DNA from 4 places in the Massilia sp. CCM 8734 genome. Region 1 is predicted to be linked to each of the others. Evidence: predicted binding sites of a transcription regulator. Region 1 holds the regulator's gene; each other region holds the start of a gene.

Region 1 (7,892 bases):
TGCATCATGCGGAAAGCGACCACGCCCAGTACGGCGCTGCCTAACAGAAGGAGGGTGAGTTCTAGTCCTGAAAACATGCGGTGCCGTGTAAAGAAATGGTAAAGGCCGGCCGAAAACACGGGGTAACCACGATTTCTGCGTCTGGCAAGTTTTTTGCTTTCGCAATTCGTTTATACTTCTGCCATGAGTGTAACCCATGAAAAAACAATGCTGAAAGCTTTTGACAAAAACCTCACGCAACGCGCCATGCAACTGGCCCGCGAGACCTTGGCAATCGAAGCGGACGCCATCCGCGCCCTGCACGCGCGCCTGGAGACCGACGACAGCGTCGGCCAGGCCGTCGGCCTGCTGATGGAGTGCGGCGGGCGCGTGGTCGTCTCCGGCATGGGCAAGTCGGGCCATATCGCGCGCAAGATCGCCGCCACCCTGGCCTCGACCGGCACCCCGGCCATGTTCGTCCACCCGGGCGAAGCGGCCCACGGCGACCTTGGCATGGTCACCGCGCAGGATGCCTTCATCGCCATCTCGAATTCCGGCGAGACGGCCGAGCTGATGTCGATCCTGCCGATCATCAAGCGCATGGGCGCACCGCTGATCGCCATGACCGGCAACCCGCAATCGAGCCTGGCGCTGCTGGCCGACGTGCACCTCGACGTCTCGGTGGCCAAGGAAGCCTGCCCGCTCAACCTGGCGCCGACCGCCAGCACCACCGTCACCCTGGCGCTGGGCGACGCGCTGGCCGTGGCGCTGCTCGACGCCCACGGCTTTAAAGAAGAAGATTTCGCCCGCTCGCATCCGGGCGGCGCGCTGGGACGGCGCCTGCTGACCCACGTGCGCGACGTCATGCGCAGCGGCGACGCGGTGCCGGCCGTGACTGCCGATGTGTCGCTCTCGGTGGCCCTGCTCGAAATCACCCAGAAGGGGATGGGCATGACCGCTATCGTCGATGACGCCGGGCACCCGGTCGGCGTATTTACCGACGGCGACCTGCGCCGGCTGATCGAGCGCGTGCAGGATTTCACGAAGATCACCATCCGCGACGTGATGCACGCCGACCCGCGCCGGGTCGGTCCCGACCAGCTGGCGGTCGACGCGGTGGCCATCATGGAAGAATTCCGCATCAACCAGATGCTGGTGGTCGATTGCGCCGGCAAGCTCGTTGGCGCCCTGCATATCCACGACCTGACCCGCGCCAAGGTGATCTGACATGACCGAGCCCGCAAACCAACTGGCCCACATGCAGCGCGCCGCCGCCGTCAAGGTCATGATTTTCGACGTCGATGGCGTGCTCACCGACGGCAGCCTGACCTACGGCCCCGATGGCGAAGCGACCAAGACCTTCAATGTGCTCGACGGCCTGGGCATCCAGCTGCTGCAAAAGAGCGGCGTGGCCACCGCCATCATCAGCGCGCGCCAGTCGCCGATCGTGGTGCGGCGCGCCGCCGACCTGGGCATCATGCACGTCCACCAGGGCATCCACGACAAGCGCGTCGCCTTTGCCAAATTGCTGGAAGCGACCGGCGTCACCGCCGCGCAGTGCGGCTACATCGGCGACGATGTGATCGACCTGCCGCTGCTGCTGCAGGTCGGCTTTGCCGTCACCGTGCCGACCGGGCATCCAGAAGTGCAGTACCGCGCCCATTACGTCACCAAGGCCGGCGGCGGGCGTGGCGCGGTGCGCGAAGTGTGCGACCTGGTCATGCGCGCGCAAGGCACCTACGACGCGGCACTGGCGCCGTACTTCGCCTGATGCACACCACAGGAGACCACCATGCATAAGCGCACCGCACACCGCTGGCGCCTGACCGCGATCATGGTGGTCGGGACCTTCTTCGCCTTCGGCACCTTCTGGCTGGTCCAGCTGGCGCAAAACGGCGACGACACGGTCGATCCGAACACCTTCAAGAATGAACCCGACTACATCGTCGAACAATTCAGCTTCGTGCGCATGACGCCCGAGGGCAAGCCGCGCTACCTGGTGTCCGGCGCCAAGCTCACGCACCGCCCGATCGACGATTCCTCCGATGTCGAGCTGCCGGTGCTGCAGGGCGTCGCGCCCGGCCAGCCGCTCACCACCATCACCTCGCAGCGCGCGCGCATCCGCCACGCCCAGAACCAGGCCGACCTGATGGGCGATGTCAAGGTGGTGCGGCCCGAGTCGCCCAACAACCGCGCGATGGAACTCAAGACCGAAGCACTGACCGTCTTTACCGACGAAGACCGCATGACGTCCGACCAGCCGGTCCAGGTCACGCTGGGCAATTCCACCATCAGGGGAACCGGCATGGAAGCGAACAACGCGACGCGCGAGCTCAAGTTCGCCAGCCGCGGGCAGATCGTGTATCCACCGAAAGCGGCGCGCGCAGCGCCAACCATCACAGGTAAACCACAATGAAAAAATTCCTAGCCATCGCCCTGCTGGGCCTGGCCGCGGCCACCGCGTCCGCCGAAAAGGCCGATTCCGCCAAGCAGGCGGTGATCACTTACGATTCCCTGGAGACCAATGAAGTGACCCAGGTGACGATCCTGACCGGGAACGTGGTCGTCACCAAGGGCACGCTGATTCTCAAGTCGGACCGCGCCGTCATCAAGGAGACGCCCGAAGGCGACATGTTCGTGACCCTGACCGCCAGCGCCGGCAAGGCTGCCACCTTCCGCCAGAAGCGCGACGGCGGGCCCGACCTGTGGATCGAAGGCCAGGCCCAGCGCATCGAATACGATGAACGCAACGACATGATGAAGCTGTTCTCGAACGCCAGGATCCGCCAGCTCGAAGGGCAGAAACCGACCAACGAAATCGAAAGCGAATTCATTTCCTACGACAGCCGCAAAGAGGTGTTCGTGGCGCGTAATGACGCCAGCGGCGTCAACAAGCCGGGCCAGGGTCGCGGCACCATGATCATCGCCCCGCGCAAGCCGCGCGCCGCGCCGGCCACGCCGGCGGCCGGCGCGCCGGCGGTGACGCCCGCACCAGCGCCGGCGCCCGCGCCGACCACCACGCCAGTTGCGGGAAATCCATGATCGAACCGAAAAATTGCGGCAGCACGCTGATCGTGCGCGGCCTGCAGAAAAGCTACGGCAAGCGCCTGGTCGTGCGCGACGTCTCGTTGCAGGTCGACTGCGGCGAAGTGGTCGGCCTGCTCGGCCCGAATGGCGCCGGCAAGACTACCTCGTTCTACATGATCGTCGGCCTGGTGCCGTCGGACGCGGGCACGATCGATATCAGCGGGGTCGATATTTCGAGCCTGCCGATTCACCGGCGCGCCGCGCTCGGCCTGTCGTACCTGCCGCAGGAAGCGTCGGTGTTCCGCAAGCTGACCGTGGAAGAAAACATCCGCGCCGTGCTGGAGCTGCAAAAGGTCGATGGCAAGTCGCTCACCAAGGCGCAGATCAACGAACGGTTGGATACCCTGCTGGCCGACCTGCAGATCGAAAAACTGCGCGAAAACCAGGCCATGTCGCTCTCGGGCGGCGAGCGGCGCCGGGTCGAGATCGCGCGCGCGCTGGCGACCAACCCGCGCTTCGTGCTGCTCGACGAACCGTTCGCCGGGGTCGATCCGATCGCCGTCATCGAGATCCAGCGCATCGTGCGCTTCCTCAAGCAGCGCGGCATCGGCGTCCTGATCACCGACCACAACGTGCGCGAAACGCTGGGTATCTGCGACCGCGCCTACATCATCAACCAGGGCGCGGTGCTCGCCTCCGGTCGTCCCGACGATATCATCGCGGATGAATCCGTGCGTCGGGTCTACCTGGGCGAACACTTCCGGATGTAGGCATGAAACAGTCCCTTCAACTACGCACTTCCCAGCACCTGGCCCTCACGCCCCAGTTGCAGCAGTCGATCCGGCTGCTGCAGTTGTCGACCCTGGAACTGCACCAGGAACTGGAACAGCTGTTGACCGACAATCCGCTGCTCGAACGGCTCGACGATCCGCTCGATCATTCGGTGCGCCTGTTGGGCGATGGCGCCATCAGCAGCACCTCGACGCCGACCGAAGCGACGCCCGAGCCGGGTGCGCAGGATGCGCCGGCGCCGAGCGAAGGCGAGAATTTCGAAGGCGGCGAAGCGGACAGCCCGTCCAGCAACGACAACGATGGCGAGTGGGGCGACCTCGGTCGCGCCAAGACGCCCGACGACGAGGATTCGCGCCCGCAGCTCGAAGCATCAAGCACCACCTTGCGCGAGCACCTGATGGAGCAGATGCGCGTGACCGTGCTCGAAGCGCGCGACCGGGCGCTGGTCGAACTGATCGTCGACGCCATCGACGACAACGGCTACCTGACCGAGTCGCTCGAAGAGATCCACGAGCGCATGCCGCCCGAGCTGGAGATCGAGATCGACGAACTGCGCACCGTGCTGGCGCTGCTGCAAAGTTTCGATCCGAGCGGGGTATGCGCGCGCAATGCGTCCGAATGCCTGGCGCTGCAGATCCGGCGCATGCCCGGCGTGCCGATGGTGACGCGGCGCATGGCGCTGACCATCGTCGAAAACCACCTGACCTGGTTCGCCCAGCGCGAATTCAACAAGCTGAAAAAAGCGCTCGATTGCGACGATGAAGACTTGCGCGAGGCGCAGACCGTGATCCGCCAGTGCAATCCGCATCCGGGCGCGGAGTTCGCGTCCGACGTGTCGGACTACGTGGTGCCGGACGTGATCGTGCGCAAGGCAAAAAACGGCTGGTCGGTGATGCTCAATAACGACGTGATGCCGCGCCTGCGCGTAAACAGCATGTACGCCGCGCTGCTCAAGCAGGGCAAGGGCGAAGGGCAGATGGGCGCGCAGCTGCAGGAAGCCAAATGGCTGATCAAGAACATGCGCCAGCGCTTCGACACCATCTTGCGGGTGGCCGAAGCGATCGTCGAACGCCAGCGCAATTTCTTCTCGCACGGCGCGGTGGCGATGCGACCGCTGGTGCTGCGCGAAATCGCCGACACGCTTGGCCTGCACGAGAGCACGATCTCGCGCGTGACCACGCAAAAGTACATGATGACGCCGCACGGCATGTTCGAGCTGAAGTATTTTTTCGGCAGCCACGTGGCCACCGAAGCGGGCGGCGAAGCGTCATCGACGGCGATCCGCGCGCTGATCGTGCAGCTGACCAGCGCCGAAGATCCGAAGAGCCCTCTGTCGGACAGCAAGATCGCCGACATGCTGGGCGAGCAGGGCATGGTGATTGCGCGCCGCACGGTCGCCAAGTACCGCGAAGCGCTCAAGATTCCGCCGGTCGCCCTGCGCAAGTGCCTGTGACCGGGCGGGCAGGTTTGCGCAGCGCTTACAAGAACTGCGGGTAGTCGCGCAAGAGCGACTGTTCCAGTTGGTCGACGTTGCCGAACAGGTCGAGCTCCCCGCCGTTCGAGATGCGTCGTCCCGCATCCCAGCTACGCCAGGCGCGCACGGTGTCGTCGCTTCTGTAAAGGGACATTCCGAGGCCGGCGTAGGCCGATGCCATTGCCGGATTGGCCTGCAGCGCCTTGGCGTACAACGCAGCTGCTTCGCGGTACCTACCCAACTCTTTGAGGTTATCGGCTTCAAACAGCATCAGGACGTGTTGCTTGCGTGTAGTGTGCTTGCGCAGTTCCTGCAGCGTGGCGAGCGTCGCTTCCAGTTCCGCCTTGGTCTCTTGTTTGCGCATCACCGCCGCAAGGCTGCTCAACTGCGGGTTGGCCTGGAACAGCGCCCGCTGCGCCGGCGTCGGCATGACCGGATCGCCCCCCCCGGAGAATACCCATTCGTTCATCCCCAGCATAGCGTCCAGCACGCGATTGTCGGCGAACGCCTGCGCGGTTTCGCGCTCGAACGCCTGCCTGGCCGCCGCTGTCGGCGGTGCTGCGCTGATGGCTCCCTTGTCGAGCACCTGGTCGATCTCGTCACCTTGCGGCGCGCGCAGCTTGTACGCGGCCAGACTGTAGCTGGCCGGTGCGCCTTGCTTGACGGCGCTGATCGTATAGGTACGCGTTTCGCTGTAGCCTTCGATCTGCTTGTGGTAGGTGACCAGGCTGGCCGGCAGGCGTGGTTGGGCGGAGAGGCGCGTCAGCACGCGCGGATGGGTACCGAAAGTGCGCAGGATGCGTGCGAACATGGCCGCGTCGCCGGCGCTGACGCTGGTTCCGCCGGCGCCGATACTGGCCAGGCGAAAGCCGTCGACAGCCAGCACCGTGGCGCCGCCTTCGGTCGATTCGGTCAGCGTGCGCGCCGCCACCTCGACCGACAGATTGTTTTCCAGCTCGATCAGGCCGTAGGTCGGCGTGAAGCTGCCTTTCTTTTTGACTGCGAGCAGGCGATAGGCGATGGTGTCGAACATCGAATAGGCCACGTAGCTGCGGCTTGGCTCGTCGATTTGATAGCGGCGCCGCGTGACCAGGTCGACAATCGTCGTTTCCTTCGCGTCTTGCACGGTCAGATAGCGTTCGCCCTGCGTGACCTTGAATTTATGCGTCTCGTTCGGTATGGGGACGCCGCCGCGCGTGGCGCCCGTGTAGTTGACGGCGACATGCAAGTCGAAGGTGATGGCGGCGCACGCCGGCGCGCCAGCGGCGCCCAGGGTGCCCAGCATCGCCAGGCGCAGCAGGGAAGTGGAGGTGTATCGCGTGAACATGGTTGGCCCGCTATGGTGGTGATAGACGGACCATTATAAGAGGAAGAGATTGTCGTAACGCTATCTTTTGGCGGTCAGCCGGCGGCTGCGCGCAGGGTAGCGCAGCTCTGTACCGCCGGTATCGGAGCGTCATTCTTCTTGCGTGCGGGCCGTCCGACGCCCTGCGTCGGTCGCCCTGCGCAAGTGCCTGTGACCGGGAGAGCAGGTTTGCGCTGCGCCTACACGAACTCCGGGTAGTTGCGCAAGAGCGTTTGCTCCAGTTGATCGACGTTGCCGAACAGGTCGAGCTCCCCACCGCTCGAGATGCGTCGTCCCGCATCCCAACTGCGCCAGGCGCGCATGGTATCCTCGTTTCTGTAAAGTGCCATTCCCAGGCTGGCGTAGGCCGACGCCATCGCCGGATTGGCCTGTAGCGCGCTGGCGTAGAGCGCAGCAGCTTCGCGATATTGGCCCAGCTCTTTGAGGTTGTCGGCTTCAAACAGCATCAGGACGTGTTGCTTGCGCGTGGTGTGCTTGCGCAGGTCCTGCAGCGTGGCGATGGCCGCTTCCAGTTCCGCCTTGGTATTTTTTTCGCCCATTGTCGCGCCCAGCCTGATCAACTCCGGGTCGGCCTCCACCAGCGCATGTTGCGCCGCCGTACGCGTTATCACATCGCCCCCCGAACATACCCATTCGTTCATCCCCAGCACGGCGTCCAGCAAGCGATTGTCTGCGAATGCCTGCTCAGTTTCGCGTTCGACGGCTTGTCTGGCCGCCGCCGTCGGCGGGGCTGCGTTGACTGCTGCCTTGTCGAGCACCTGGTCGATGTCGTCACCCTGCGGCGCGCGCGGTCTGTATGCGGCGAGGCTGTAGCCGGCCGGTGCGCTTTGCTTGACGGCGCTGATCGTATAGGTACGCGTTTCGCTATAGCCTTCGATCTGTTTGTGGTACGTGACCAGGCTGGACGGCAGGCGTTGTTGGGCGGAGAGCCACGCCAGCACGCGCGGATGGGTGCCGAAAGTGCGCAGGACGCGTGCGAACATGGCCGCGTCGGGGGCGCTCACGCTGGTACCGCCGGCGCCGATACTGGCCAGGCGAACGCCGTCGACGGCCAGCACCGTGGCGCCGCCTTCGGTCGACTCGGTCAGCGTGCGCGCCGCCACCTCCAGCGACAGATTGTTTTCCAGCTCGATCAGGCCGTAAGTCGGCGTGACGCTGCCCTTCCTCTTAATTGCGAGCAGGCGAGAGCCGATGGTGTCGAACATCGAAAAGGCTACATAGCTGCCGCTTGCCTCGTCGATGTGATAGCGGCGC
Region 2 (7,892 bases), on a different contig from region 1:
TGCCGCTGCTGCAACTGGTAGGCGTCGAACATGCGGTCGCCCAGGGTGTTGCCGTTGCCCAGCACGAGCATGGTGGTCACCGCGTCGGCCACGTCGTTGAAGTCGCCCAGCACCACGCGCGGACGGCGTTTTTCCTTGGCTAATTGACTCAGGAACACGCGCAGGGCGGCGGCCTCGGTGCCGCGCCGGATCAGCGAGCGCAGGCAGGCCAGCGCGTACAGTTGCGCATCTTCGCTATTGTCGCCATTGCGGTAGTCGGGGCGCTTGGACTTGAGGTGCACCACCACCACATCGACCGTGCAGTCGGGCGAGACGATCACCGGCGCATGGATCACGGCGCGCGAAAAGCGGTCGGCCTCGCGGCTGCCGGGCGGCAGCGCCACACCCTCGGGAAATGCCAGGTGCGCCACGCCGGGCGCGGCCAGCGGCAGGCGCGACACCAGCGCCACGCTCGGCGTGAGGCGTTCGGCGGCCGGATCGGGATCGAAGCCGACGTGAAAGGCGTTGCGGTAGCGGCGGGTGCGCGCCAGCGCGTCAAGCAGGGCGGCTTGCGAAAAGATCTCCTGGAAACCGATCACGTCGGCGTCGAGCAGGTCGATCTGGCGCGCGGTCCAGTCCAGCTTGGCCTCGTACTCCTCCGGGGTGGAGGGCAAGAGATTGTCGTACAGCTTCACGCCCGGTGGGGCGAGGTTGTACAGGTTAAACGTGGCAAAGCGAATTTCTTGCTGCATAATAAGAAACTCCTCATTGAACGTTTAGCGTATCACGCATGGCCAAGAAAGAGCATATTTCCGAAACACCGGCGACGCAGTTCCTGCGCAAGCACCGGGTCGATTTTTCAGAACACCCGTATCCGTACGAAGAACATGGCGGCACCTCGGTGTCGGCGCGCGAGCTCGGCGTGCCCGAACATACGGTGGTCAAGACGCTGGTGATGCAGGACGAGGCGGCCAAGCCGCTGATCGTGCTGATGCACGGCGACTGCAAGGTGTCGACCAAGAACCTGGCGCGCGCGATTCCCTGCAAGTCGGTCGAGCCGTGCAAGCCGGAGGTGGCGCAGCGCCATTCCGGCTACCAGATCGGCGGCACCTCGCCGTTCGGCACCAGGAAGGCCTTGCCGGTGTATGTGGAGCAAGGCATCCTGGCGCTGGAAAAGATTTATATCAATGGCGGGCGGCGCGGCTACCTGGTCGGCATCGCGCCGCAGGTGCTGGTGACGCTGCTGGCGGCGCGCGCGGTCAGTTGCGCGCTGGAAGAATAGGGCGCCCGGCCGCGCTGGTCCCTGTTCGGTGCGGGCCGTCAGGAGTATCTGTACGAGCTGCCGTTGAAGCCGCTGTTGTGTTTCCCTTTGAACACCATCGGGCCGTCCATGGTGACGCGCACGCGCTCGCCGTCCCATTGCAGCCAGGGCGTATTCTCGCTGCCCGGCTCCGAGGTCTGGCCCGACGGCCCCAGCGAGATCTGGTCGCCGTCGATGATGGCGGTGCCGATCACGTAGGTGTACACGCTGCTGTTGCCGGCCGCCGGGCTGCCGTTGAAGTCGAAGGCGCATTCGACCACTTGCTCGCCGTACTCCATGCGCATAATCGGCTTGAGCGAGGCCACCGAGACCGAACCATTGCCCAGCGCCGAGTAGACGCTGAACACCAGCGCCACCCGTCCGCCCGAGAGCTGGGCCACGGCCGGATTGACTTCGACCGTTTCGGTGGCCGGTTGTTTGGCGGAGGCAAGCTGGACGTCGCCCATGTGGTGCACATAGGGCGCGCTGTCGAAGGCGCCGGAACGGTCGGGCGCGGTGATGAATTTCATGCGGCCATCGGGCAGCAGCAGGCCGACGCGCAGGTCGAGGTCGTCGTTGCCGCTATTGTTGTCGCCGTTGTCCTGCCAGGTGGCGCGCACCACCAGCTTGGCGGGCGCGCCCGCGCCTTTGACCAGCGAGACCACATGCCGCTCGCTGGGCTTGGTCAGGGTGACCTTGGACAGCGACACCCTGGGAGCCGCCGGAGCCACCGGAGCCGCCGGGGCCTTGGCGCCGGTATCTTCCGCGCCGCCGTAATGGGCGAGCAGGGCCGACAGGCCGCCGGCAAAGCCCTGGCCCACGGCGCCGTAGCGCCAGGCGCCGTCGCGCAGATACAGTTCACCGACGATGACCGCCTTTTCGGTGTCGAAATCGGCCCCGGAAAAACCGAAGCGCGCCGAACCCAGGGTCATCGCGCTTTGCCCGAGGCGCTTCATGTCGCCCTCGCCATCGATGGAGGCGGCGAACACCAAGCGCTCGATGCTGGCCGGCAGCCTGGCCAGGTCGATCGCAAAGATGCTGGCGTCGCCGCGCGTGTCGTACTTGACGGCATCGGCGGGACTGGCCTTCTGGTTGAAAAAGATCATGAAGCGCTCGTCCGACAGGCGGCTGTTGGCGTCCAGCCCGAAGCAGGCAACGTCGATCACCAGCCCGGCCGGCGCCATCTCCACTGTGACGGTGAAGGGGCCGGAGCAGCCTATGTCGGCCAGCTTCCCTTTTTGTCCGCGTCCTATCTCGTTCATCTTCATCCTCAAAAAGTGGTGGCGCCAACGGTCACGCCTTGTGGCGGTGAGCTGGCGCTGCATGCGGGAATTATAGCGTGCAAAGAAGCCAATATTGCACGGATCGTCGTTTCTTTTGCGCAATATGCATGCGATCCGTGCAGCGTCCCGGTGTCGCTGCGCGCCAACTGCCGGCGGGGTGGAAGCGAGGTTGGCGCGGGCATGCGTCCCGGCCGGGGGTGATCGGGCCGCGACTATGGTGTATATTCACGCCCGGCGCGTGGCGCCTGTTCACAACACGAGAGACAATATGAATACAGCAATTTTCGCCATCGTCGCCTACCTGATCGGCTCGATTTCCTTCGCCGTGGTGATGAGCCGCGTGTACGGCCTGTCGGACCCGCGCACCTACGGTTCCAAAAACCCGGGCGCGACCAACGTGCTGCGCAGCGGTAACAAGGGCGCGGCGATCGCCACCCTGATCGGCGACGCCGCCAAAGGTTGGTTCGCGGTGTGGCTGGCGATTTTGCTGGCGCCCAAGTTTGGCGTGGGCACGGCCGGCATCGCGCTGGTGGCCATTGCGGTGTTCCTGGGGCACCTGTGGCCGGTGTTTTTCCGCTTCGTGGGCGGCAAGGGCGTGGCGACCGCGCTCGGCGTGCTGCTCGGGATCAACATCTGGCTGGGCCTGGCCACCGCGCTGGTGTGGCTGGCGGTGGCTTACACCTTCCGTTATTCGTCGCTGGCGGCGCTGGTGGCGTCGGTGTTCTCACCGCTGTATTTCGGGGTCATGTTCGGCATCAATGAACTGTTTTTCGCCGTCCTGGCGATGAGTTCGCTGCTGCTGTACCGCCACAACCAGAACATCGCCAACTTGATGGCCGGCAAGGAAAGCAAGATCGGCAGCAAATCGGGCGAGGCCAAAAAATAGGGTGTGCAAGTCGCTTGCGCCGCTTGGGGCTAGCAGCCTGTCGGACTTGGGGAGTCGAAGCGAAAAAATAGCTGGGCGAGGCCATATTTTGACGATTTCGCAGTGCCAATAGCGAGCTATTGGCCGAGAAAGCGGCGAAATATGGACCGTCCCAGGTATTTTTGCAGCCGACGATCCCAAGTCCGACAGGCTGCTAGAATGGAACGCCCGACTGACAGGAGCCCCTGGTGACCAAGCTGAAAATTGATTTTGTATCCGACATCTCCTGCCCCTGGTGCGTGATTGGCCTGAAGTCGCTGGAACAGGCGATTGGCCGCCTGGACGGCGTGGCCAGCGCCGAACTGCACTTCCAACCGTTTGAACTCAATCCGCGCATGGTGGCCGAAGGCCAGGATATCGGCGAACACCTGAGCGAAAAATACGGCGCCACGCCGGAGCAGGGCGCGCAGACGCGCGAGATGATCCGCGCACGCGGGGCCGAGCTGGGCTTTACCTTCGACATGGGTGCGCGCAGCCGCATCTACAACACCTTCGACGCGCACCGTTTGCTGCACTGGGCCGAGCAGCAGGGGCGCCAGCGCGAACTGAAAATGGCCTTGTTCGAAGCTTACTTCACCAAGGGCGACAGCCCGGGCGATCATGCCGTGCTGGCGCGGGTGGCGGGCGAAGTGGGCCTGGACGCGGCGGCGGCGGCCGAGGTGCTCGCCAGCGGCGCGTATGCCGCCGAGGTGCGCGAGCGCGAGCAGTTCTACCAGCGGCAGGGCATCCATTCGGTGCCGGCGATCATCATCAACGACCGTCATTTGATTTCCGGCGGACAGCCGCCGGACGTGTTCGAACAGGCGCTGCGCCAGATCGCGGCCGAATCGACAGACAACGTCACTTCAACGGAGCAATAAGATGCCAACAGCCAGCTGGAACGGCGCCGTGATTGCCGAAGCATCGGATGAGCACGTGCAGATCGTTGAAAACAATGTGTATTTCCCGATGTCGGCGGTAAAGCAGGAATATTTGCAGCCGAGCGCGACCGAGACCAAGTGCCCGTGGAAGGGGACGGCGAACTATTTCAGTTTGCTGGTCGATGGGGAAACCAATCGCGACGCGGTGTGGACCTACCGCGCGCCGTTCGATGCGGCCAGGCAGATTGCGGGGCATGTGGCGTTCTGGAAGGGCGTGACCGTTCAGCGTTGACCTGAAAACCGTCGTCTCCGGCATTGCCGGAAGCGGCTTCCCGTTTTGGTGCGCCGCACAATAACGGTGCCCAAAACCCCCATCGCGGCGCCTCCTGCCGTTAAATTCCCTCTCCCTCACTCTCGTTTCCCGCTGGCACGCCGCTTGCTGTGCTGTTGGTAAGGGCGCACGTCCGCGCCTCGCTTGCCAAACGAGGGAACCATGACCACCGACCGCACCACCAAGCTGACCCGCCGCACCCTTCTCAAGGCTGGCGCCGCCGTCTCGTTGACCGGCCTTGCCAGCGGCGGCGTGTTCGCCGCCGGTTCCGACAAACCCGAAAAAGAAGAGATCAAGGTCGGCTTCATCCCCCTGACCGACTGCGCCTCCGTGGTCATGGCCTCGGTGCTCGGCTTCGATAAAAAATACGGCATCAAGATCGTCCTGAGCAAGGAATCGTCCTGGGCCAGCGTACGCGACAAACTGGTCAACGGCGAACTCGACGCCGCGCACGTGCTCTATGGCCTGCTGTATGGTGTCCAGATGGGCGTGGGCGGCGCCAGAAAGGACATGGCGGTCCTGATGAACCTGAACCACAACGGCCAGGCCATCACCCTCTCCAAAAAAGTGGCCGACAAAGGCGGCGTGGACGGCGCCTCCCTCGCCAAGTTGATGCAAACGGACAAGCGCGAGTATGCCTTCGCCCAGACTTTTCCGACCGGCACCCACGCCATGTGGCTGTACTACTGGCTGGCCACCTACGGCATCAACCCGCTCAAGGATGCCAAGGTGATCACCGTGCCGCCGCCGCAGATGGTGGCCAATATGCGGGTCGGCAATATGGACGGCTTCTGCGTGGGCGAACCGTGGAACCACCGCGCCATCGTGGATGGGGTCGGCATCACCGCCGCCACCACCCAGGACATCTGGAAAGACCATCCCGAAAAAACCCTCGGTACGACGCTCGAGTGGGCCACAAAATACCCGAACAGCGCGCGCGCCCTGATCGCCGCCGTGCTGGAGGCGAGCAAGTGGATCGACGCCGGCCTCGTCAACAAGACCAGGATGGCCGCCACCATCGCCGACAAGTCTTACGTGAACACCTCGGTCGATGTGATCAACCAGCGCATCCTGGGGCGCTACCAGAACGGCCTGGGCAAGACCTGGGACGATCCGAACTGCATGAAGTTCTACAACGACGGCGTGGTCAACTATCCGTATTTGTCGGACGGCATGTGGTTCATGACCCAGCACAAGCGCTGGGGCTTGCTCAAGACCGAGCCCGATTACCTGGCCACCGCCACCAGGGTCAACCAGATCGCGCTGTACAGCGAGGCCGCCGCCATGGCCAAAGTAAGCGTGCCGACATCGCCGCTGCGCACGGTAAAAATGGTCGACGGAACGGTTTGGGATGGCAAGAATCCCAAAGCCTACGCCGATTCCTTCAAGATCAAAGCCTGAACCGGGAGCCCATGATGAGTGCCGTAATGGAATCGATGAACGCCGCCGCTCCGCTGGCCGCGCCCACGCCGGAAAAACGTGCGCGCAGCGAGCGCCTCGCCAGCCAGGGCGTGATATTGAGCCACGGAAAGCCGCCTCTGCGCGCCTTCTTCCTGGCCGTGCTGCCGCCGCTGCTGGGACTGGGCCTGCTGGTGCTGCTGTGGCAGATTTTGTCGCTCAACAACAGCAGTTTTCCTTCGCCCGCCGTCACCTTCGCCGAAGCGCTGCGCATGTTCGCCGACCCGTTCTACCGCAACGGCCCCAACGACCAGGGCATCGGCTGGAATATCCTGGCCTCGCTCAAGCGGGTGGCGCTCGGTTTCGGCTTGGCGGCGGCGGTCGGGATTCCGCTCGGCTTCCTGATCGGGCGTTTCAGCTTTCTGGCGGGCATGTTCAACCCGATCATCAGCCTGCTCAAGCCGGTCTCGCCGTTGGCCTGGCTGCCGATTGGCTTGCTGGTGTTCAAGTCGGCCGATCCGGCGGCGATCTGGTCGATCTTCATCTGCTCGATCTGGCCGATGATCGTCAACACCGCTAGCGGCGTGCAGCGCGTGCCGCAGGACTACATGAACGTGGCGCGCGTGCTGCAACTGTCGGAGTGGAAAATTTTCACCAGGATCTTGCTGCCCTCGGTGTTGCCGCACATGCTGACCGGCGTGCGCCTGGCCATCGGCACCGCCTGGCTGGTGATCGTCGCGGCCGAGATGCTGACCGGCGGCGTCGGCATCGGTTTCTGGGTGTGGGACGAGTGGAACAACCTGAACGTGCCGCACATCATCATCGCCATCGTCGTCATCGGCGTGGTCGGGCTGGTGCTCGAACTTGCCCTGGTGACGCTGGCCAAGGCCTTTACCTACGACGAAGCGGGGACCTGACATGAACAAGAAATTCATTGAAGTGCAGCACGCCGAGATGGTGTTCGACACCCGCAAGGGTCGCTTTCACGCGCTCAGCAACGTCAACCTGACGGTGGCGCAGGGCGAGTTCGTCACCCTGATCGGCCACTCGGGTTGCGGCAAGTCGACCCTGCTTAACCTGCTGGCGGGCTTGACCAAGGCTACCGACGGCGTCCTGATCTGCGCCGGGCGCGAGATTGCCGGACCATCGCCCGAGCGCGGCGTGGTGTTCCAGAATCACTCGCTGCTGCCATGGCTGAGCTGCTTCGAGAATGTGTACCTGGCGGTCGAGCGCGTGTTCGCGAGCAAGGAGTCAGGCAGCCAGATGCGCGAGCGCACCACGGCGGCGCTGGCGCTGGTGGGCCTGGGCGCGGCGGCCCGCAAGCGGCCGAACGAAATTTCGGGCGGCATGAAGCAGCGCGTCGGCATCGCCCGCGCGCTGTCGATGGAGCCGAAGGTGCTGCTGATGGACGAGCCCTTCGGCGCGCTCGACGCCCTCACGCGCGCGCACCTGCAAGATGAATTGCTGCGCATCGTGGCCAGCACCGGTTCCACCGTGGTGATGGTGACCCACGACGTGGACGAGGCGGTGCTGCTGTCGGACCGCATCGTGATGATGAGCAACGGGCCGGCCGCCACCATCGGCGACATCGTGCGGGTAGCGCTGGCGCGCCCGCGCGAGCGGCTGGCGCTGGCGCATGACCGGCAGTACATGGACTACCGCACGTGCGTGCTGGCGTTTTTGTATCAGCGCCAGGCACGGCCGCAGGCGGCGTAGGGCAGGGCGGCGCCGCAGCCTGTCAGGCGATATCGAGCACGATCGGTTGATGGTCCGAGGCCGCCGTTTCCGACTGCACTTCCACCTCGGTCACGCGTTG
Region 3 (7,892 bases), on a different contig from region 1:
AATGCCGCAGCCGCCATCCCCTTGTACGATAAAGCGTTTTCGTTGGGCAACAACGCCGAGCTCTTGATCAAGCTGTACGAAGCCTTGCGCATCGGCGGCAAGGCCAAGGAGGCCGATGCCAAAGTGCAACAGTGGCGCGCCGCCCATCCGGACGATGTCAAGGTGCCGGGTTACCTTGGAGAGCAGTATATTTCCAATAAAAAATATCAATTAGCAATTACGGAATTTGAAGCCATACTGAAGAAGTCACCTGGCTATCCTAGCGCGCTCAACAATCTGGCGGTGGCCTACGACCTCGCCGGCGATGCGCGCGCGCTGCCGGCCGCCGAGGCGGCCGCCAAGGCATTGCCTGGCAACCCGGTGGTGATGGATACCCTGGGCTGGCTGCTGGTGCAGCAGGGCGACCTGGCGCGCGGGCTGGCCCTGTTGCGCGAGGCCAGCGCCAGGCTGCCGGGCGTGCCCGACGTCCGCCTGCACCTGGCCAAGGCCCTGATCAAGTCGAAGCAGGAAGCGGCCGCGCGCAAGGAACTTGAAATTTTGCTGGAGAAACATAAGCAATTTCCGCAAGTGGAAGAAGCGCGGGGCTTGCTCAAACAACTATAAACCGGTTGCTTGCCGCTTTCCGCGGGTCGCGCCGGCGCCACTGGGAGTTTTCACATGAGTGCAGAGCACGACGCAGTGGAAGCAATGGGCAGGGAGCAGGCCCATCTTGAGTCATCCTACGTGGTCGGCGGCGAGGAGGACCAGGCGGCCGACGATGGCAGTCTCTTGATCGGCAACTTTACCGATAACGACCGTACTTTCGGCATCCGCCTGGCCGATACCGACGAGGGCCGCAATTCGGCCAGCCTGTTGATCAGCAAAATGTACGCCATGCGCGGCTACAATGTGGCGCGCATGGAAAAGGACCCGAACCGGATCACCCTGTCGGCCTCGGACAAGGGCAGCGTGATCGGCACCGTGACCCTGGGGCTCGATTCCGAGCGCGGCATCCTGGCCGACGAGATTTTCCACGACCATGTCGACGCCTGGCGCGCGCGCGGCGCCAAGTTGTGCGAGATCACCAAGCTGGCCTTCGACCCGCAGGTGAAATCGAAGATGGCGCTGGCGGCCCTGTTCCACACCCTGTTCATCTACGCGCGCTACATCCATGAACGCACCGACGTGCTGATCGAAGTCAATCCGCGCCACCGGCGCTTTTACCAGACCATGCTCGACTTCCAGGACCAGGCCGAGTTGCGCCACAATACCCGGGTCGACGCCCCGGCCTACCTGATGTGGCTCAGCGTCGAGCACATGGCGCAGCAAATCCGGCGCCTGGGCGGCACCAGCAGCCATCCCGGCAGCGAACGTTCCCTGTATCCCTTCTTTTTCTCGCAGCGCGAGGAAGACGGCATCGCCAATCGCCTGATCAAGCTGGGTTAGGTTTTCGGCACGGCCGGCTGGGCGTCGTAGCGGCCCGGCGCGATGATGCCGTCCGGGTCGAGCCGGGTCTTGAGCGCGTGGATGACGGCCCAGTAATGCGGATCGCGGCGCACGATGGCGGCCATCATGTCGGCGCGCGCGCGGTACACTTCCAGCCCCATGGCGTGGATCTTGTCGAGCAGACGGTCGGCGCAGAAGTGGGCGCGCTTGACCCCTTCCAGGTTGCTGCGGTCGAACAGCAGGTTGATCACCGCCACCAGCGAGGTCGGGGTTTCGATATTGATGGTGATGTACAAGGTGTCGTGATAATAACGCGCCGCCGTCTTCTTCATTTCAGTGATGAAGCGGTCGACGAAGGCCCCGTCCAGCGGCAGCGCCGGATTAATGAACAGCAAGCCGCAATTCGACTGGTCGAGCTGGGCCGCGCTGAGGTCGGCGCGTCCGAATTTCCACAGCAAATTATCGATCGCCGCATCGGTCGGCACCCCCAGCGCCAGGGTATGCAGGGGCCGGATCGCCGAGATCGCGGCGGCGTTGGCGCGCGCGGCCGGAATGAAGCGCAGCCGGTGCGCCACGGCGTAGGCGGTGTCGAGCAACTGGTGCGTGATCGGGCGCACCCGCGCCAGCCCCTTCATGCGGCGCCGGATCTCGACCAGGTTGGCCTTCACTTGCGCCTTGGTGCCGGTGATCGCGCCCAGGCTGGCCCACTCGCCCGGCGCGATCAGGTCCATCACGCTCTCGGCCTCGGCAAAGGCGCGCTCGGGCGTGTAAGCGCATTGCTCCTCCAGGTAGCGCGTCACCCCGTAGGCCAGGGTGGCGTGGGTGCGCGCGCGGTTGGCGATGTGGGTGACCGACTCGATCAAGCCTTCGCGCTTGCAGTTGGCCAGCTCGTCGATAAAGGCTGGCAAGTCCTCTTCGCGGCGCAGCGACAGCGACAGCGCCACTTGCTTGGGACGCTTGGGCACCAGGCGGAAACAGGCGCTGACCACGAGGCCGAAATTACTCTGGAAAAAAAGTCCGTCGAGCATCGGCCCCAGGCCATACGGATTGCTGGTGCCCAGCGGCGAGCGCTTCAGGCGGCGGAAACCGGTGCGCAGCAGCTTGCCGTTGCCGCACACCACGGCCAGCCCGAACAAGTCTTCCTTGCGCGGGCCAAAGTAACCGACCCCGCGGTCGAGCGAATTGCCGATGATGCTGGTGGCACGCGCCGAGCCGGTCACATTGAAGGTCAGGTTCGGATGGTGTTCTTCCAAGAAGTCGTACAGCATGCCTTGCGTCACGCCCGGTCCGATCACGGCCACCGGCAACACCCGGCCGTTGCTCTTGTCGACCGTCATGCGGATCGTGTTCAGGGCGCCGAGGTCGACCAGCAGGCTGCCGGCGGCGGTGGGCGACTTGCCGCCGTAGCCGAAGTTCAGGCCGGTGGAGAAGGGGTACAGCGGGGTGCCGTTCCTGCGCGCTTCGCGCACCAGCTTGATGACGGCGCGCACATTGGCCGGACGCACCTGGCCGAGCACATCGGTGGCGCGGCCGGTGATGTTATTGCTCGGATGCTCGCTCTGGGTGTAGGCCATGGGACATTATCGCCTAAAAGGACGAACGACCCGAGCGCCACCGGCGGTCGGGTCGTTCGTTGATGCAATGCGCAAACCGGCTGGCAAGCCCGGCTGGCGCATGCGCTGCTTACTTCTTGGCCGCTTTGCGACGCGATGCGGCGCCCAGGGCCAGCAGGCCCAGGCCGACCAGCACCATACTGCCCGGTTCAGGCACGGCGCGCACTTCCGAAGCGATCGAATTCGACGCCTGGTTGATGGTCAGCTTGTAGGTGCGGCCGGTGGTCAGGGTCACCAGGTTCGACAGCACGGTGCCCGACGTTTCCTTGATCGAATTTTGCGACAGTTCGCTCGAAGCGACACCATCGTTGATTTCGCTTGGCGTCCAGTTCATGATCGTGGTCGACACATTGCCGATCACTTCCTGCAGCGACAGCGCCCAGCTGATCGTGCCCAGCGAGGAACCGTTGACGCCGGCGGCGGCATCGACGAACGCGGCCACATAGGCTTCGAAGCCGAGTGCGAAGCGCGCTTGCAGGGTGCTGCTGGCGACGAACACGGTTTCCGACGTCGCCGAGTTGGCGATGGTGGCGTTCGCGCTGCCGGCGTTACCTGGCGACATGACGGACGAATCGGCGCGGGTCAGGCCGTTGGCGCCGATACCGATCGCGCTACCGGCGATGTACATATCGCCCAGGGCGTAGTTGCCGTTCGGCGCAGGAATGTGCGCGGAGAAATTGTTTTCCACGCCGCCTGGGTAGTTACCGGCTGGCATGGCAACGCAGGAAGGACCGGCGCAACGGTTCTGGACGTCGACGGTGCCGCCGATGGTCGTGCTGAAGATGTTGCCGCTGCCGGCGCCGGTGCCGTCGTTACCGTTGAAGTTCGACGCGGCGGTGCCGGTGCGGTTTTCGGTTTTGATGGTGATGCCGGTGGCGGCGTTGTTGTTCGCATCGAGGATGATCAGGCCGGTGATGGCCAGGTCGGCCATGCCCATGGTGGCGGCCGATGCCGGCGCTGCGATGAACGCGGCTGAGACGGCGGCGGCGGCGAGGTATTTTGTCAGTTTCATAAGTGGTTCTCCCGATTTTTGTTTGTTGATCCAGCGTGCCTTCCTATAAGCACGACTCGTGCCAGAAGCGTTGGATTGTTTAAAATCAAGTACTTAGCACCGTTTTCATGGTATGTGCATGCCTTGGTGTAAGGAAAACCGACAGCCTGGACGCCGCTTAGTCTTTACTAGAAGAAATAAATGCCTTGTGAAACAGATGTCGGGTTAATAACATCGGTGGCATGCGCAGCCAGTTGCCGCGGATATACAGCAAAAAGCGCGCTGCGCCGCTGAAGCGGTCGCCGCAGCTGCGGTGATGCGGCAGCAGGGCGCGCAGGAACAGGGCGTCCATCAGGGCCAGCAGCGGCGCGCCGGGGCCGGCCGCGCGCACGGCGGCCTGGGCCGCCTCGGGCACGGGCGTGTGCAGCAGGCGCGCGCCATAGCGCAGCGCGTAGAACAGCGGGCGGCCCAGTTCCAGTTCGGCCGCGCGCGCGGCCAGCAAGTCCCAGAAGCCGGGCGTGGCGCTTGAGTGGCTCAGCAGGCGGTGCAGGTCGAGCAGGTCGCGCAGGCCATGGTCGAATTCGCCGTCGTAGAACAGATGCAGCGCGCTGTGCAGCACCATGTCGGCCGGGGCCAGCACCTGCAGCGGCGCCTGGCCGGCTTGCGCGGGCAAGGCCACGGCGGCGGCGCGCAGCTTGGCCGGGTCGGGCCGCAGGCGCGCCGTTTCCGGCAGGATCGCGTGGTGGACATCGATCACGCTGGCGCGCCGCCCATGCTTCATCGGCGGCAATTCGTGCATCCAGGTACGGTAATAGCGCTGGTCGTAGGCGTCCTGCGCCACCGTGGCCCAGCCGTGCAGCATCAGCACCGCCTCCACCTCGGCCAGGCGGTCCTTGGGCACCAGGATATCGATGTCGGAAAACAGGCGCCCGCGCCCGGCCGCCAGCTGCGCCATGGCGTAGGCGCCGCCCTTGAGCAGGAGCAGCGGTATCGCGCCGCCCCCGCTGGCGGCCAGCGCCGCGCCGATCTGCGCCACTTCGAAGCGCACCGCGCGCGCGTGCCGTTCGGCGTGCACCCCGGCCCAGTCCAGGTGGCGGCGGGCGGCGGGCGGAATCGCGCCGGCCACGCCGTGTTCGTCCAGCAAGCCGTGCAGGCTCGCTTCGAGCCGCGCCGCCGCCGCCTGGCGCAGCAGCAAGTCCCATTCGGCCAGGCCCAGGCTGGCCGCGCGGCTTGGGTCGCGCAGCAGTTGCAGCAGTAACGGCACGGCGCAGCGGGTCACGCCGCGCCCGCCAACTGCTCGAACACCGCGATCGCCTCGTCCAGCGCGCTGTAGGTAAAATCGATGCAGCGCGATTGCGCCACCAGCTCGCCCAAGGCGCTAAACCCGCGCGCGCCCAGCACGCTGTAGTTGAAACCATTCTCGGCCACGCGCATGAAGGCGCGCGCCGGCGTCAGGTCGAGCAGCGTCGTGGCCGCGCCCGCTGTGTATTTGGGAAACACGATCCAGCCCGGGCGCGCCAGTTCGTGCGCGCGCGCGATGCTGTCGGACGGCGCTTTCAGGTGCGCCACCGTGCCCTTGGTGGTGTCCGGCACCGGATTGCTGATGACGGCGTCCGGCTGGTAGCGCCGCATCACCGCGATCGAGGCATTCTTCAGGCTGATCGGGCGCGGCAGCGGCGCCAGCAAACCGTCCTGCGGGCGCACCAGCGCCAGTTCGTCCGACAGCAGGCGCCAGCCGCGGCTGACCAGGGCCGCGCACAAGGTACTTTTGCCGGAACCCGGCGGGGCCGGCAGGATGGCGGCGCGCCCGTTCTTCTCGACCACGGCCGCGTGCAGGATCAGGTACTCATGCGCGCGGCTCGACACGCACCAGTTCATGCCCCATTCGAACATCGGAAACGCTTGCGCGGCCGGCAGCGGCAGGAACGGCGCCATGCCATCGTAGACGAAGCGCGCCAGCGGCTTGTACCAGCGGCGCAGCGAGGGCGGCGGCGCGATATCGACGTGGAAGTCGGCAAACTCATTGTTGTCCAGCAGGGGGTAGTCGGCGTACAGCAAATGCAAGCCATCGGCCACGCTGGCGAACGGGCTGTGGATGCGGGTGACAAAGGCGCCGGTGCGCAGGTCGATGCTGCCCTCGCGCAGGCGGCGGCCCAGTTCGGCGCGGCCGAGCGCGCTGACAGTGCTCATGCGCGCTGTTCGATCAGGGCAATGGACGCCAGTTGCTCAAGCAGCGCTTGCAGCGCGCCGTTGGCGTCCTGGTCCTCGTCCGGCACGCCCAGCGCCAGCCGCAGCGCCGCCACATCGCGCGCGCCGCCGCGCACGGCCAGCAGCAGCGCCAGCGCATCGGCGTCGAGCAGGTGGGTGTCGCCACTGAGGTCGTTGAACAGGACCGCTTCCTGTTCCCATTGGCGGTATTGGAGGCGCTGGCCGGGAAGGACGTGCCAGGAAAGGGCGTGCGGCATGATCTGGGAAGGGCGGGCGCGCGTGGCGCCGGCGCCGTGCAGGCTACTGATGGAAGGTGGTTTTCAGGTATGCGACGATCTCGTCGCCATACCATTTGACGCCGGCCGTCGGCGAGTAGTAGCCGAGCTTGCCGCCGCCGTTGAACTGGTATTCTTGCCAGATGGCGCGCAATTGGTTCTCGGTCAGTACGGTCGAGCGCTTGCTCTGGATGTTCAGGTAGGCGGCGAGCACATGGCTGGCCACATTGTGGGGATCCAGGTCTTCGCTCTTGAACGGCCCTTTGCCGCCCTTGCCGCCGTGCGGATTGCCGTTGGTCTTGAACACCTCGGCCAGGGTCAGGTCGCCGAGCGCGGCCTGGCTGGCGTTGACCGGGAAAATATCCTTGAATTTACGCGCCGGCGCCGGGTTCGACGGCCATCCGGCCGCGTTGTTGGCATAAAAGCCGGGCGAATTGCCGCCGCAGGTGAGCGGATTGTCGGGCCGGTGGCTCGATTGCAAGCCGTTCGACAGCGAGCCGGACGGCGAGGCGCAGACGGTGGCGGCCATGCCGGGCTGGCTGGCCAGGGTCATCAGGACCCCGGACGCGCCCAGGCCGGCGCGCGTAAAGCGGCGCCGCGCGTTGCCGGACGCCGACAAAGGCGCTGGCGGCGCTACTGCTTCGCCGTTGGCGCGGTCCGGTTGATGATTGATAGTCACGTCAGTTTCCTCGAATTGAACGGCAGCGTCAGGCGCGCCTGATACAGAGTTAAAGCAACTTTTATTCCAATGCCGTGCCCCGACGCTAAAATCTGATGCAGATCAAGGGCTTGGTGGCGCTTTGGGTTAGCGGCGCCGGCGCCAGGCGGTCTGTCCTGTAAAAAAAACCGACATCCTGTCTTTCGCGCAAGTATTCCACCATTTGGGCCGTCTGTCGACCGCCTTTAGAAGAAGCTTTCCGGAATCACCAGCACATCGCCCGGGCGCATGTAGATATTCGCCGAAATATCGCCCTGCTTGATCAGGTCGTTCAAGCGCACGGCCAGCTTTTCCGACTTGCCGTCCACCTTGCGGATCACGATGGCCTTATTGCCCGAAGCAAACTCGGTGACGCCGCCGACCGCGATCAGCACATCCATCAGCGACATGTCGCGCCGGTAAGCGAGCGCTTGCGGACGGGCGGCCTGCCCGATCACGCGAATCTGCTCGCTGTAATTGCCGACGAAACTGGTCACGATGACGGTCACCACCGGTTGCTGGATGTATTTTTCGAGCGCTTTTTCGATATCGCGCGCCAGGATGGTCGAGGTCTTGCCGCTGGCCTGCAAGTCTTCCACCAGCGGGGTGGTGATCTTGCCGTCCGGACGCACCGGCACCGTGGTCGACACTTCCGGATTGCGCCACACCACGATATTGACGGT
Region 4 (7,892 bases), on a different contig from region 1:
CCTGGCTGGATCGGTCAGGTCGACGTAGGTGAAGTCGTGGCCCGCGCTGCGCCGGCGCACGCGCTCGAACAGGCGGTAGGTGCCGCCGTACATATCGTCGCCGGCGATGATGTGCGAGCCGGCGTCGGCCAGTTCCAGCACGGTCGAAATGGCGGCCAGCCCCGAGGCGAAGGCGAACGCCTGGGCGCCGCCTTCCAGGTCGGCCACGCAGCGCTCCAGCGCCCAGCGGGTGGGATTGTGCGAGCGCCCGTAATCGAGGCCCTTGTGCACGCCCGGGCTCTCCTGCACGTAGGTGGAGGTGGCGTAAATCGGCGGCATGACCGCGCCGGTGGACGGATCGGGCGACTGGCCGCCGTGGATCACGCGCGTGGAGAGGTGTTTCTTGGTATTCGAATCAGTCACGGGTTTGTTCACGATAAGGTCCTGCGCAAGTGGTTGAGAAGGTCGAAGCGGGTGATCAGGCCATGGAAATGATCGTCTTCGCTGATCACGGCGGTCAGGCCGCGGTCGAGTATATCGCGCAGTTCGCTCATGCTGGCGGACGGACGCAGGGTTTGCAGTTCGGACGTCATGGTCGTGCCGACCGGGTCGCGAAAGCGCGTGGCGTCGCCCGTCACATGCAGCAGCAGGTCTGATTCGTCGACAATGCCGGCCAGGCGGCCATTCTCGATCACAGGCAGCTGTGCCAGGTCGGCGCTGCGCATGCGGTTGAAGGCCGTGAGCAGCGTATCGGACGGCGCCACGGTCACCACGTCGCCATCGTCGAAGCGGCGGCCGATCAGGTCGCGCAGGTCGCCCAGGGTGGGGCGCTGCAGCAGGCCCTGGTCGACCATCCAGCCGTCGCTGTAGACCTTGGTGAGGTAGCGCGTGCCCGTGTCGCAGACAAACGTCACCACGTTTTTCGGCGTGGTCTGCGCGCGGCAGTAGCGCAGCGCGGCGGCCAGCAGGGTGCCGCTGGACGACCCGGCCAAAATGCCTTCTTCGCGCAGCAGCATGCGCGCGCTGCCGAAGCTGTCGGCATCGCTGATGGTGTAGGCGCTTTTCACGCGCGACAGGTCGGCAATGGCGGGAATGAAGTCTTCGCCGATGCCTTCCACCGCCCACGAGCCGGCGTCGTCGCGCAGCACGCCGGTGTTGATGTAGTCGGCCAGGATCGAGCCTTCCGGATCGGCCAGCACGAATTCCAGGTCCGGCTGCACCGTCTCGAAATAGCGCGACAGGCCGCTCAGCGTGCCGGACGAGCCGACGCCGACCACGATGGCGTCGAGGGCATGGCCGGTCTGCTCCCACAGTTCCGGGCCGGTGGTGTTCTGGTGCGCCAGCGGATTGGCCGGGTTGTTGAACTGGTCGGCGAACCAGGAGCCGGGAATCTCGCGCGCCAGGCGCGCCGCCACATCCTGGTAGTACTCCGGATGGCCCTTGCCGACGTCGGAGCGGGTCAGGTGGATTTCGGCGCCCAGCGCTTTGAGGTGCAGGATTTTTTCGATCGCCATTTTGTCCGGTACGACCAGCACCACGCGGTAGCCTTTCAGGCGCGCCACCAGGGCCAGGCCGAGGCCCGTGTTGCCGGCGGTCGCCTCGACCACCACGCCGCCCGGTTGCAGGCTGCCGTCGGCTTCCGCCGCTTCGATCATGGCGCGCCCGATACGGTCCTTGATGGAGCCGCCGGGATTTTGCGATTCGAGTTTGAGGAACAGGCGGCATGGGCCGGTGTCGATGCGGGTCACTTCGACCAGCGGGGTGTTGCCGATCAGGGAAAACAGGGCAGGCTGCGGTGCGGATGACATAAGAACCTCCGAAAGCCGGGCGTGGCAGCCTTGTGGGCAGCCGCTGCGGCGGAAAAAGGGCGGATCATAGGCGTGCGATAACGGCAATGGAACGAATAATTCTATGCTTTGATATATGAATCCTGATCCGGTTTGCGCAAATGCGATGCGTTTCCTACCGCTCGTCGTTCCCGCGCAGGCGGGAACCCAATTTCAACCTGCGCCACAAGGTAGTGCGGCTGATGCCCAGATACGCCGCCGCTTCATCGCGCCGCCCCCCCAAACGTGCCAGGACCTCGTCTACCGTTTCAACGACTGGCGCCTGCGCAATCAGCGGCGCCTGCGCCTCCCGCCCCAGTTCCGGCGCGACCGACAGCACGAATGCCGGCGTCAGCGCCTGCAAGGGCTCGGCCGCCAGGAACAGCGCCACCCGCTCCATCAGGTTGCGCAGTTCGCGCACATTGCCCGGCCAGCCGTAGCGCTCGAGCAGCGGCGCGCAACCCGCCATTTCCGCATGCAGATTGGGATGCGGGCGCGCGCCCAGCGCCGCCAGCGCATTCTTGAGCGACCATTCGGCCAGCCCCACCACGTCGCGCGCGCGCTCGCGCAGCGGCGGCAGCGACAGCCGCAGCACCGCCAGCCGGTAAAACAGGTCGGCCCGGAAGCGCCCCTCGCGCACCCGCTGCTCCAGGTCGCAGTGGGTGGCGCTGATGACGCGCACATTGATCGCGATCGGGCGCGTGCCGCCGACCCGCACCACCTCGCGTTCTTCCAGCACGCGCAGCAGGCGTGTTTGCAGCGGCAGCGGCATTTCGCCGATCTCGTCGAGGAACAGCGTGCCGCGGTTGGCCGCCTCGAACAGGCCCGCGTGGCCGCCACGGCGCGCCCCGGTGAACGCCCCTTCTTCGTGGCCGAACAGTTCCGATTCCAGCAGCGACTCGGCCACCGCTCCGCAATTGACGGCCACGAACGGCCGGTTCGCGCCCAGGCTGCGCGGGCTTTCGCGGTGAATCGCCTGCGCCACCAGCTCCTTGCCGGTGCCGGTTTCGCCTTCGATCAATACCGTGGCGGGCGAGCGCGCATACAGCACCACCGCCTGGCGCAAGGTCTCCATGGCTTGCGACTCGCCGCGCAAGTCGTTCAGGCCATGCCGCGTGCGTAAGGTGTCGCTGACCACCGGGCGGCGGCCGCTGTTCGATTCGAGCTGGGTCAGGCGCGCCAGCTCCAGCGCATCGTCGAAGGCCTGGCGGATCGACGCCGCCGAATACACGAACACGCCGGTCAGTCCCGCTTCTTCGGCCAGGTCGGTAATCAGGCCGGCGCCGACGATGGCTTGTATGCCGGCCGCCTTCAGGTCGTTGATCTGCGCGCGCGCGTCTTCTTCGGTGACGTAGGAGCGCTGGGCGATATGAAAGCCGAAGGTACTGGCAAATTCGGCCAGTTCGGGCAACTGCTGCTGATAGGTGATCACGCCAATGCGCTCGGCCACGCGGCGCGCGCGCGCCAGCGCCTGCATCACATCGAAGCCGCTGGCCTTGGCGATTACCACCGGCACCGACACGCGGCCCTTGAGGTAAGCCGCATTCGACCCGGCCGCGATCACCACGTCGCAGCGTTCGCTGGCCATGCGCTCGCGGATATGCCGCGCCGCCTCGTCGAAGCCCAGGTTGACCGGCTCGATCGACGCCAGATGGTCGTATTCGAGCGTGATATCGCGGAACAGGTCGGACAGGCGCGAGACGGACACGGTCCAGATGACCGGCTTGTCGTTGGCGTCGGAAGCGGTACGGGAAGAGTAGGGCATGTTTCAATTTTACTCCAGTTGCGTTTCAAGTGTTTCAATGTGAAACGTAATGAAACATGCCAGGAATGGCGGGGTTTGTTTCAAATCCGCGCAAGGCATTGAATATAAAGATGTTTCGGGCGCGGCCTTGCGATGGTCGGGCGTGGCACGCCGCTTGCAATGCACACAGCATGGCATTCCAACGCATCACCCGAGGAGAAAACGCAATGAGAGAATCACGAGGCGCGATGTTCCGCCGCGCAGTCCAGGAAGAGTCGCCGTTGCAGGTCGTCGGCACCATCACCGCCTACACCGCGCGCATGGCCGAGCAAACCGGCTACAAGGCCGTGTACCTGTCCGGCGGCGGCGTGGCCGCCAACTCGCTCGGCATGCCGGACCTCGGCATCAGCACCATGGACGACGTGATCACCGACGCCCAGCGCATCACCGACACCTGCGGCCTGCCGCTGATGGTCGATATCGACACCGGCTGGGGCGGCGCCTTCAACATCGCGCGCACGATCCGCCACATGATCCGCGCCGACGTGGCGGCGGTGCACATGGAAGACCAGGTCTCGGCCAAGCGCTGCGGCCACCGCCCGGGCAAGGAAATCGTCAGCAAGGAAGAAATGGTCGACCGCATCAAGGCCGCCGTCGACGCCCGTCATGACGAAAGCTTCGTCATCATGGCGCGCACCGATTCGCTCGCCGTCGAAGGCCTGAACGCCGCCATCGACCGCGCCTGCGCCTACGTCGAAGCGGGCGCCGACATGATCTTCCCGGAAGCGATCACCAAGCTCGAGATGTACAGCCAGGTGCGCGACGCGGTCAAGGTGCCGATCCTGGCCAACCTGACCGAATTCGGCGCCACGCCGCTGTTTACGCTCGACGAACTGCGCGCGCACAAGGTCGATATCGCCCTGTACTGCTGCGGCGCCTACCGCGCCATGAACGCGGCGGCCCTCAATTTCTACAAGACGCTGCGCGCCGAAGGCACGCAGAAAAACGTCGTATCGACCATGCAAAGCCGCATGGAGCTGTACGACTACCTCGGCTACCACGAGTACGAGCAAAAGCTCGACTCGCTGTTCGCCCAGGGTAAAGAAAAGTAATCACACAAATTTAGAAGAATCGCGGAGCCTCACATGACTGACATCACCACCCCGGCCGAAGCCGTCCCGTTCAAGCCGAAAAAATCGGTCGCCCTGTCCGGCGTCACCGCCGGTAACACCGCACTGTGCTCGGTTGGAAAAACCGGCAACGACCTGCACTACCGCGGCTACGACATCCTCGACGTCGCCGACAGCTGCGAGTTCGAAGAAATCGCCTACCTGCTGGTACACGGAAAACTGCCCAACGACGGCGAACTGCGTGGCTACAAGGCGCACCTGAAATCGATGCGCGGCCTGCCGCAGGCGGTCAAGAACGCGCTCGAAGCGCTGCCGGCGTCGAGCCACCCGATGGACGTGATGCGCACAGGCGTATCCACCCTCGGCTGCGTGCTGCCGGAAAAAGACGATCACAATGTGCCGGGCGCGCGCTCGATTGCCGACCGCCTGATGGCGTCTTTCGGCTCGATGCTGCTGTACTGGTACCACTTCAGCCACAACGGCCGCCGCATCGACACCGAAACCGACGACGACTCCATCGGCGGCCACTTCCTGCACCTGCTGCACGGCTTCAAGCCGCCGGAAGCCTGGGTCAAGGCGATGCACACCTCGCTGATCCTGTACGCGGAACACGAATTCAACGCCTCGACCTTCACCGCGCGCGTGATCGCCGGCACCGGTTCGGACATCCATTCGGCCATCACCGGCGCCATCGGCGCGCTGCGCGGACCGAAACACGGCGGCGCCAACGAAGTCGCGCTCGATATCCAGAAGCGCTACGAAAACCCGGACGAAGCCGAAGCCGACATCCGCAACCGCGTCGCCAACAAGGAAGTCGTGATCGGCTTCGGCCACCCGGTCTACACCGTGTCCGACCCGCGCAATAAAGTCATCAAGGAAGTGGCGCGTTCGCTGTCCGAAGGCGCCGGCTCGACCAAGATGTTCGATATCGCCGAGCGCCTGGAAACGGTCATGTGGGAAGTCAAGAAGATGTTCCCGAACCTGGACTGGTTCTCGGCCGTGTCGTACCACATGATGGGCGTGCCGACGGCGATGTTCACGCCCTTGTTCGTGATCTCGCGCACCTCCGGCTGGGCCGCCCACGTGATCGAGCAGCGCATCGACAACAAGATCATTCGCCCGAGCGCCAACTACGTCGGCCCGGACGACCTGACCTTCGTGCCGCTGGCTGACCGCAAGTAAGGATCTGACATGAACACGAACCACCGCAAAAACCTGCCGGGCACCAAGCTCGATTACTTCGACGCGCGCGCCGCGGTCGACGCCATCGCGCCTGGCGCCTATGACAAGCTGCCGTACACCTCGCGCGTGCTGGCCGAGAACCTGGTGCGTCGCTGCGACCCTGCGACCCTGAACGCCTCGCTCGGCCAGCTGATCGAACGCAAGCGCGACCTGGACTTCCCGTGGTTTCCGGCGCGCGTGGTCTGCCACGACATCCTCGGGCAAACCGCGCTGGTCGACCTGGCCGGCCTGCGCGACGCCATCGCCCTGCAGGGCGGCGACCCGGCCCTGGTCAACCCGGTGGTGCCGACCCAGCTCGTGGTCGACCATTCGCTGGCGGTCGAATGCGGTGGTTTCGATCCCGACGCCTTCGACAAGAACCGCGCCATCGAAGATCGTCGCAACGAAGACCGTTTCGACTTCATCAACTGGACCAAGAAGGCCTTCAAGAACGTCGACGTGATCCCGCCGGGTAACGGCATCCTGCACCAGATTAATCTGGAGCGCATGTCGCCGGTGATCCAGGTGCAGGGCGGCGTGGCCTTTCCGGACACCCTGGTCGGCACCGACTCGCATACCCCGATGGTCGACGCGCTCGGCGTGATCGCCATCGGCGTCGGCGGCCTGGAAGCCGAAAGCGTGATGCTGGGCCGCGCCTCGTGGATGCGCCTGCCGGACATCATCGGCGTCGAACTGAGCGGCAAACCGCAGCCGGGCATCACCGCCACCGACACGGTGCTGGCGCTGACCGAATTTCTGCGCCAGCAGAAGGTCGTCTCGTCCTATCTCGAGTTCTACGGCGCAGGCGCTGCCCACCTGACTCTGGGCGACCGCGCCACGATCTCGAACATGGCGCCGGAATACGGCTCGACCGCCGCGATGTTCTACATCGACGAGCAGACCATCACCTACCTCAAGCTGACCGGCCGCGACGACGAACTGGTGAAACTGGTCGAGCTGTATGCGAAACACACCGGCTTGTGGGGCACGACGCTTAACAACGTCGAGTACGAGCGCGTGCTGCGCTTCGACCTGTCGTCGGTGGTGCGCACCATCGCCGGTCCGTCCAACCCGCACAACCGTGTGCCGACCTCGGAACTGGCCGCGCGCGGCATCAGCGGCGTGGTCGAAAACGAACCGGGCCTGATGCCCGACGGCGCCGTCATCATCGCGGCCATTACCAGCTGCACCAACACCAACAACCCGCGCAACATGATCGCCGCCGGCCTGATCGCGCGTAACGCCAACAAGCTCGGTTTGACGCGTAAACCTTGGGTAAAAAGCTCGCTGGCGCCGGGCTCGAAAGCCGTCACCTTGTACCTGGAAGACGCCGGCCTGATGCCGGAACTGGAAAAGCTCGGCTTCGGTGTCGTCGCTTACGCCTGCACCACCTGTAACGGCATGTCCGGGGCGCTCGATCCGGTGATTCAAAAAGAAGTGGTCGAACGCGACCTGTACGCAACGGCCGTCCTGTCGGGCAACCGCAACTTCGACGGCCGCATCCACCCGTACGCGAAGCAGGCCTTCCTGGCGTCGCCGCCGCTGGTGGTGGCCTACGCGATCGCCGGCACGATCCGCTTCGACATCGAGAAGGACGTGCTGGGCACCGGCGCCGACGGCAAGCCGGTCACGCTCAAGGACATCTGGCCGAGCGACGAGGAGATCGACGCACTGGTGGCGTCCAGCGTCAAGCCGGCGCACTTCCACAAGGTCTATATTCCGATGTTCGCCAAGCAGGAAGACGACGGCGTCAAGGTCAGCCCGCTGTACGACTGGCGTCCGAATACCACCTACATCCGCCGTCCGCCGTACTGGGAAGGCGCGCTGGCCGGCGCCCGCACCCTGGCGGGCATGCGTCCGCTCGCGGTCTTGGGCGACAACATCACCACCGACCACCTGTCGCCATCGAACGCGATCATGCTCGATTCGGCAGCCGGCGAATACCTGGCGAAAATGGGCCTGCCGGAGGAAGACTTCAACTCCTACGCCACC

Evidence for each region. Region 1 encodes sigma-54, which starts transcription at its own class of promoters, with help from an activator protein. Its sites were predicted from a motif close to TGGCANGNAANCTGCTTT; they were not measured.
Region 2: the regulator sigma-54 is predicted to act here: its motif matches at 4,773-4,790, upstream of F2P46_RS12335 (CmpA/NrtA family ABC transporter substrate-binding protein).
Region 3: the regulator sigma-54 is predicted to act here: its motif matches at 4,097-4,114, upstream of F2P46_RS15955 (EDSAP-1 family PEP-CTERM protein).
Region 4: the regulator sigma-54 is predicted to act here: its motif matches at 3,714-3,731, upstream of prpB (methylisocitrate lyase).

Annotation. Positions count from the first base shown of each region.
Region 1 covers NZ_WHJI01000012.1:6,778-14,669, forward strand. Annotated here, with positions in the region: gene F2P46_RS13045 (monovalent cation:proton antiporter family protein) at 1-77, opposite strand, end outside; gene F2P46_RS13050 (KpsF/GutQ family sugar-phosphate isomerase) at 208-1,206, shown strand; gene F2P46_RS13055 (HAD family hydrolase) at 1,208-1,750, shown strand; gene lptC (LPS export ABC transporter periplasmic protein LptC) at 1,772-2,395, shown strand; gene lptA (lipopolysaccharide transport periplasmic protein LptA) at 2,392-3,021, shown strand; gene lptB (LPS export ABC transporter ATP-binding protein) at 3,018-3,776, shown strand; gene F2P46_RS13075 (RNA polymerase factor sigma-54) at 3,779-5,251, shown strand; gene F2P46_RS13080 (tetratricopeptide repeat protein) at 5,277-6,599, opposite strand; gene F2P46_RS13085 (hypothetical protein) at 6,818-7,892, opposite strand, start outside.
Region 2 covers NZ_WHJI01000011.1:28,582-36,473, forward strand. Annotated here, with positions in the region: gene F2P46_RS12305 (endonuclease/exonuclease/phosphatase family protein) at 1-731, opposite strand, end outside; gene F2P46_RS12310 (aminoacyl-tRNA deacylase) at 770-1,261, shown strand; gene F2P46_RS12315 (TerD family protein) at 1,300-2,541, opposite strand; gene plsY (glycerol-3-phosphate 1-O-acyltransferase PlsY) at 2,831-3,448, shown strand; gene F2P46_RS12325 (DsbA family oxidoreductase) at 3,673-4,347, shown strand; gene F2P46_RS12330 (DUF427 domain-containing protein) at 4,349-4,639, shown strand; gene F2P46_RS12335 (CmpA/NrtA family ABC transporter substrate-binding protein) at 4,841-6,079, shown strand; gene ntrB (nitrate ABC transporter permease) at 6,106-6,993, shown strand; gene F2P46_RS12345 (ABC transporter ATP-binding protein) at 6,995-7,792, shown strand; gene F2P46_RS12350 (endonuclease/exonuclease/phosphatase family protein) at 7,815-7,892, opposite strand, start outside.
Region 3 covers NZ_WHJI01000015.1:78,086-85,977, forward strand. Annotated here, with positions in the region: gene prsT (XrtA/PEP-CTERM system TPR-repeat protein PrsT) at 1-603, shown strand, start outside; gene F2P46_RS15945 (N-acetyltransferase) at 658-1,425, shown strand; gene F2P46_RS15950 (FAD-binding protein) at 1,422-2,999, opposite strand; gene F2P46_RS15955 (EDSAP-1 family PEP-CTERM protein) at 3,109-4,050, opposite strand; gene F2P46_RS15960 (nucleotidyltransferase family protein) at 4,208-5,308, opposite strand; gene F2P46_RS15965 (HprK-related kinase A) at 5,305-6,219, opposite strand; gene F2P46_RS15970 (HPr-rel-A system PqqD family peptide chaperone) at 6,216-6,494, opposite strand; gene F2P46_RS15975 (hypothetical protein) at 6,538-7,191, opposite strand; gene F2P46_RS15980 (XrtA/PEP-CTERM system exopolysaccharide export protein) at 7,416-7,892, opposite strand, start outside.
Region 4 covers NZ_WHJI01000045.1:8,816-16,707, reverse strand. Annotated here, with positions in the region: gene F2P46_RS29620 (PLP-dependent aspartate aminotransferase family protein) at 1-402, opposite strand, end outside; gene F2P46_RS29615 (cystathionine beta-synthase) at 411-1,787, opposite strand; gene prpR (propionate catabolism operon regulatory protein PrpR) at 1,942-3,570, opposite strand; gene prpB (methylisocitrate lyase) at 3,777-4,661, shown strand; gene prpC (2-methylcitrate synthase) at 4,695-5,861, shown strand; gene acnD (Fe/S-dependent 2-methylisocitrate dehydratase AcnD) at 5,871-7,892, shown strand, end outside.